3 regions of the Neobacillus sp. D3-1R genome follow, and region 3 is predicted to be linked to each of the others. Evidence: predicted binding sites of a transcription regulator. Region 3 holds the regulator's gene; each other region holds the start of a gene.

Region 1 (2,274 bases), 570 kb from region 3:
GTTTATTGAAGCGTTAGCAGATGGGGGAGTCAAACAAGGGATACCAAGGAAACAAGCCTATAAACTTGCGGCACAGGCTGTTTTGGGAGCGGCGAAAATGGTTCTTGAAACCGAAAAACATCCCGGAGAGTTAAAGGATGATGTTTGTACGCCTGGTGGAGCAACAATTGAAGCAGTTGCCGCTCTTGAACAAGAAGGGTTTCGCTCTGCTATTTTAACGGCAATGGATCATTGCACGCAAAAATCGAAACATTTATCAAAGAAAAAATGAGAAGGCTAATAGACACCCAAAAGTAATGTCTAAGAAATGGCGAAGTGTTGGTAGAAATAGACTCTTTATCCTAAATACTGTTCAAAAAAATAGATAAGCACTTGTCAGTTCGGTTTGTAGCCGAGTGACAGGTGTTTTTTATTCAAAACGGTGTTGGTTGACAAACAGAAAATCAATTTATCAACCGGTTTTTGAAAATTATCAACCGTAATTTCATTTTATCAACCGAAAATCGGTATTTATCAACCGTTTTCAAATTTATCAACCGCTGGCCAATAAACCTATTATTAATGCCACTTATGGCAATCTGAAACCTATCATTTTCTCCTTTTTTGACAATTCTATGTCAATGAATACTTTTGTGATATTTGTCACATAAATACAACTTTAGTAGTTGGTAGTATGGAAATTGTGATTTAGTTCATTTAAATATTGTGTGATTTATCACGAATTTGATTTGTTAATAAGAATGAAAAATAGGAGGGTATTTTGATGAGTATGTTTTGCTACCAATGCCAAGAAACAGCAAATGGAACCGGTTGTACGATTGTTGGGGTTTGTGGAAAAAAAGATGATTTAGCTAATATGCAGGATTTATTAATTTATACAATGAAGGGCGTTGCGATTGTTAATACGTTGGCTCGTGAAATTGGACTACATAATACAAAGGCTGATGATTTTATTGTTAATGGACTATTCATGACCATCACAAATGCCAATTGGGATAAAAATGAATTTTTTAATAGAGTAAGAGAAGGATTAAATCTTCGTGAAGAAATAAAAGCAGTGATTGAAAAGGCAGGTCACCCACTTCAGAATACGAGTGATTTTGTTACCTGGTATGGGGAAACAAATGACCAGCTTGAAATAAAATCAGCTTCTCAAGAAGTGAGTATTTTAGCAACAAAAGATGAAGATATTCGTTCATTAAGAGAGTTAGTCACCTATGGCTTGAAGGGATTGGCAGCTTATTTACAGCATGCAGGAGAATTAAATTATAAAGATGATGAGCTTTATGCCTTTATGCAAAAAGCACTTGTCCTCATAAGAGATGATCAAGTGTCAATGGAAGAGTTAATCAATCTTTCAATGGAATGTGGTAAATATGGCGTTCAGGCAATGGAATTATTGGATACCGCCAATACCTCCACGTATGGCCATCCGGAAATGACAAAGGTAAACATCGGGGTACGTCAAAATCCAGGAATCTTAATTAGTGGTCACGACCTGAAAGATATGGAAGAACTTTTAAAACAAACAGAGGGTACTGGGGTAGACGTTTATACTCATAGTGAAATGCTTTCCGCAAACTATTATCCAGCCTTTAAAAAATATGATCATTTTGTCGGAAATTACGGGAATGCATGGTGGGAACAAACACGTGAATTCGAAAGCTTTAATGGACCTATTTTAATGACAACCAACTGTATTGTGCCACCAAAAGCATCATATAAAGGAAGAATGTATACAACAGGTGCTACGGCAGTGGAAGGCGTAACATATATTGAAAAGAAGAAAGATGGAACAAAAGATTTTTCCATTATTATCGAGCACGCAAAACAATGTGAACCACCAATTGAAATTGAAAAAGGTGAAATCATCGGTGGATTTGCCCATAATCAAGTTGCCCAGGTAGCCGACCAAGTGGTGGATGCCGTTAAAAATGGCGATATTAAACGATTCTTTGTGATGGCTGGCTGTGATGGTCGACATAAGAGCAGAACCTACTATAAGGAATTTGCAGAAGAACTTCCAAAAGACACGATTATTTTAACAGCTGGTTGTGCGAAATACAGATATAATAAGCTGGAGTTAGGTGACATCAATGGTATTCCAAGAGTGCTTGATGCCGGTCAATGTAATGATTCGTATTCTTTAGTGATGACAGCCTTAAAACTGAAGGATGCATTCGGATTAGAAAGTGTAAACGACTTACCGTTGTCTTATAATATCGCATGGTATGAACAAAAAGCCGTCATCGTTTTCTTATCATTACTGTATCT
Region 2 (2,274 bases), 440 kb from region 3:
AAATATTACCGTAGAGACGCAAACCAAGTGTTAACGTATTTGCAAACTCTTCAATAATTTTTAATGGGAATAAGAATTTCATCGGACTAAAGAAGCCCTTCGCATATTCTCTTCCACCCTTTAACTTAATTCCGTAATAATGAGATAGTGCTACCACCATTACTGCTAAAGTTAAAGTAATAATTGGGTCTGCAGTTGGTGATTTCCACCACAATGTTTCGTCTATAACGATTGCAAATGGAAGACCTAGCATATTTGATACAAAAATATACATTAATAGAGTTAGTCCAAGAATATGGAATCTTCCTCCATCCTTCCAATCCATCGTGCTGTTAATGATGCCCTTAACGAAATCCATAACCCATTCAAAGAAGTTTTGAATTCCAGTAGGCTTCATCGCCATCCGACGAGTGGAAAGAACCGCAATTAGAAAAACAATAACACTTGCTATTGTAATCATTAAGACATTAGCTAAGTTAAAAGTAAGTCCTAAAAAATGAACTAATGGAGCTTCATGATGCAACAGTATTCACCTCTCTTCCCCCGCTATTTACGTTGTAAAAATGTTAGTAAAAAATAATCTATGATAATAACAACATAAGTTGTCATTAGTCCCACTACTACGCTTACGGTATGAAAATAGTTTTCATATTTTAAAGCAATCATAATCGCGATTGCCGCCGTCGCTAAACGAGAAAGGGAACCGAGTGAACGGACCTTCTTGCCTTGAGTAACAGCTTTATCAAAGCTTTGCGCTCTTCTTGCTAGAAGCAATAGAATCATGAAACTAAAAACCGTTCCAAGAATTAAGCCCGCAAAGATTGATTGATAGGAAGTAAAACCCCAGCCCAGAACATAAACAGCTAGCAATAAAAACATATATCTGCGTTGTCGTTGAAACAATTGGTTAAGATCTGACATGGGTGGCTATTCTCCTGAAAAAAAGTGTTGGATTAGACGGAGCATGGCATAAATCCCTGTAGCCAATCCAATAAGTAATCCGAGAATAAGAAAAAGTGGTTCGGTTCCTATTTTTTGATCGACCCATCTTCCAGAGAAAATGCCTATCAATACGGACCCTACTAATTGAGAAAGTATCGCGGACATTAAAGCCATTGCTTGCATTGGGTGGCGCTTTTTTTGACTCATTTGATCGCATCCTCACCTTTGAGAATGAACACAAAGTATGAATTATGTAAGATTTATTTCCTAGCAAATTAGCTTAGGACGAAATTTGTCGAATCGTTTTGAAAACCCTACCATTTCACACCTAGATAAGCATACAATAGTGACTTGTCAATGTCAATCCATTTACAGTGAAAAAGTTCACAATCTAGTCACCGTTTAGTTCACACTTTGTTCACAATTTGTTCACAAATAATTTCCCAAGAAAAACACTCTTTAGTATACTTAAATTATAATGATTATCATCTAATTTTTATTTAAAACAAACCCGTCTTCTTATTGAAAACGGGTTTATTTCCCAAGACCCCTATCATCCGTTTTTTGAATCTCGATCATCATTTCTACCATATCTTCTTTTCTTGCTTTTTTAGCAAAAACTTTTGCTAGATAGACTCCGTTTTTAAACGTATCTGTTAGAGGGATTTCTTTTTCTACCATTCCTTTCTTCACATTTCTGCCTGAATCTAGGAATCCTAAAAAACGATAATCGCCTGGGTCAAAGAGTGCAATCCCAAATTCGTCCGCCCCCCCAGGTAAATATACTTGATAACGCAATGTATTCGGGGCATCTCCAGCTCCATATTCAAAGCCCATCACTCTTGGGTAATCTGGTTCCTCCAACACATAAATATAGGGAAGGTGAATCCTCTTGCCATTGGCCTTCACATTTAAATAGCCGTCCTGAATTTTTTCCTTTAAGTGTCCTGAATCCACCTGAAGCTCCAAATCCACGCTTCTTTTTTCCTTAGGCTTTAACGAAAACATGAGAGGTAAATGCCAACTCATTCCATCTCTTGGCTTTGGCGTTTCAAAATGGTAATGAATGACTTCATCACTTACATTCTCGATTGTCACTCTAGCACGATGTTCATGATTTTGATCTTCCAGCTGAAACTTCCCAAACTGCAGCGAGCCCGGGGAAATAATGGATTCTGCTTGAAGCGCCTCGTCGATTTGAATGCGCCCTGCCCCCTGTTCATACGTTCGATATCGTTGTCCGTTCTGCTTTTGCAAAGGAAGAGCGTTATTCATTAATACGGCTTTAATTTGCTCCGGCGTCCAATCGGGATGGGCTTGTTTGATTAACGC
Region 3 (2,274 bases):
ACAATCGCTTGCTGCAAATATTGAAAATATGCTTGGAATTAAAATGGGTTCGGAAAACACGAAACAAATTATTAAGATTATTGAAACGTTCCCTCTTGTGATTATTGTTAGTTCCGTATTAGGACCTATTTTAGAGGAAATCGTCTTTCGAAAAATCATCTTTGGTTCACTTTACAAACGTTTTAATTTTTTCCTATCTGCCCTTATCAGCTCGGTTATCTTTGCATTAGCCCACACAGAGCCTGAACATACACTGCTTTACTCGGCTATGGGCTTTACCTTTGCCTTCCTATATGTAAAGACGAAACGAATCTGGGTTCCCATGTTTGCCCATGTAGCCATGAATACATTTGTTGTGTTAATTCAATCTGTTTTCAAAGAAGATATCGAAAAAATGATACAAGAAGCGGAAAAAGTTCAAAGCTTTATTTCATTTTTTTAAAATGATTTGGAGGATTTTATGAGATATTCACCTTTTGGCTCCGGCATCCTATATATTTTGCTAGGTAGTTTATTTACGTATTTTGCTATTCAAAATGTCCAAGAGGATGGCTGGGGCTTTTTCTCTTATCTATTAGTCATTCTTGCTACATTTGACGTAGGATCAGGGATAAAAATGATCGCCATCCATTACAAACTCAAAAAAACATTCAAAAAAAAATGAGTCCGCCTAATGGACTCATTTTTTATTCCTCTTCATCTGTCGAGTAATGTTTTAAGAAATAGATTAACGATTGTAGTTCGACTGCTAAATCAATATGGTGTACCCGAATAGAATTCGGTACATCTAATCGTGCTGGTGTAAAATTTAATATTCCTTTTACATTTGCGTTAACGAGTTTATCGGTAATACTTTGGGCAACAGGAGCTGGGACCGTAAGAATGGCTACTTGAATGTCTGACTTTACGATGATTTCCTCAAGTTCATCCATATGATATACCTTGACATCTCCGATGGTTGTCCCCACTTTTCCTTTATCTACATCAAACGCAAGTTCAATTTTAGTATTATTATTTTTTAAAAAATTGTAGTTTAAAAAAGCTGTTCCCAGGTTTCCAACACCTATGAGAGCCACTTTGGTTAATTCATCTTGGTCCAAGGTTTTTGAGAAAAAAGATAATAAGTAATTAACATTATATCCATAGCCCTTTTTCCCCAAGGCACCAAAGTACGAAAAGTCTCTTCGAATCGTTGCGGAATCAACTTTTACCGCCTCACTAAGTTCAGCTGAAGAAACACGCTGCTTTCCAGATGAATGTAAATTTTTTAAAAATCGATAATATAACGGCAATCTCTTTGCCGTCGCTTGTGGTATCTTCATCGTTTCATTATTCATTTACCATCCCATCCCCTACCTTGACTATTTATAACGTTTATTTAACTGGTTCAATCCTCTTAAAGTCACCATTTTTGCCGCCTGTTTTTTCGACAAGGAAGGTTGGTCCAATGACCATCCCTTTATCCACCGCTTTGCACATATCATAAACGGTTAAGGCACAAACGGATGCAGCTGTGAGCGCTTCCATCTCCACTCCCGTATTTCCTTTGGTTTTAACAGTAGCATAAATATGTAATATATAATCATCTTCCACGGCTTCCCAAGAAAAAGTTAAATCAATTCCTGTCAGCGGTATCGGATGACACATCGGAATAATGTCCCATGTCTTTTTGCAAGCCATGACGGCTGCTACTTGTGCGACAGCTAAGACGTCTCCCTTTTTCATGGTCTGATTGGTAATTCTTTCATAAATCTCTTTATTTAATCGAATACTAGATTGAGCAACAGCCGTTCGCACGGTCTCTGGCTTATTACTGACATCTACCATTTTTGCTCGGCCTTCTTCATTAAAATGCGTAAATTCTGCCATTTGATAGCTCCTCTCTCATTTAATATACACCATTTTTATCCTACTTGTTAAGACGATTGTAATTTTCTTCACATATATTACTGATGATTGCCGATACCATCAGATTAGGATACACTTGGTGTAGGTAAGAGGTGAATAATGATGATTTTATTACAAGTAAATCAACTATCAAAACATTTTGGTGCTGAAACTATTTTATCGAATATAAAGCTAGAAATTCAAACTCGAGATCGGGTAGCCCTTGTTGGACGAAACGGTGCGGGTAAATCGACTCTTTTAAAAATCATCTCTGGTCAAATGAGCTTTGATTCTGGAGATATTATAAAACCAAAAGAAGTAACCATTGGTTACCTCGCTCAAAATACTGGACTAGAATCCAGTCTCTCCATATGGGAAGAAATGCTG

Evidence for each region. Region 3 encodes Rex, which represses fermentation and respiration genes when NADH is low (regulators of the CRP and FNR family bind a similar motif). Its sites were predicted from a motif close to TTGTGAAATATTTCACAA; they were not measured.
Region 1: the regulator Rex is predicted to act here: its motif matches at 631-648, upstream of hcp (hydroxylamine reductase).
Region 2: the regulator Rex is predicted to act here: its motif matches at 1,315-1,332, upstream of ACSBPO_RS21305 (AtpZ/AtpI family protein).

The regions. Positions count from the first base shown of each region.
Region 1 is NZ_CP197471.1:615,300-617,573, forward strand. Features, by position in the region: gene proC (pyrroline-5-carboxylate reductase) at 1-271, shown strand, start outside; gene hcp (hydroxylamine reductase) at 770-2,274, shown strand, end outside.
Region 2 is NZ_CP197471.1:4,249,878-4,252,151, forward strand. Features, by position in the region: gene atpB (F0F1 ATP synthase subunit A) at 1-523, opposite strand, end outside; gene ACSBPO_RS21300 (ATP synthase subunit I) at 547-921, opposite strand; gene ACSBPO_RS21305 (AtpZ/AtpI family protein) at 928-1,149, opposite strand; gene ACSBPO_RS21310 (S8 family serine peptidase) at 1,477-2,274, opposite strand, start outside.
Region 3 is NZ_CP197471.1:45,101-47,374, reverse strand. Features, by position in the region: gene ACSBPO_RS00300 (CPBP family intramembrane glutamic endopeptidase) at 1-442, shown strand, start outside; gene ACSBPO_RS00295 (YdiK family protein) at 461-664, shown strand; gene ACSBPO_RS00290 (redox-sensing transcriptional repressor Rex) at 687-1,337, opposite strand; gene moaC (cyclic pyranopterin monophosphate synthase MoaC) at 1,375-1,869, opposite strand; gene ACSBPO_RS00280 (ABC-F family ATP-binding cassette domain-containing protein) at 2,011-2,274, shown strand, end outside.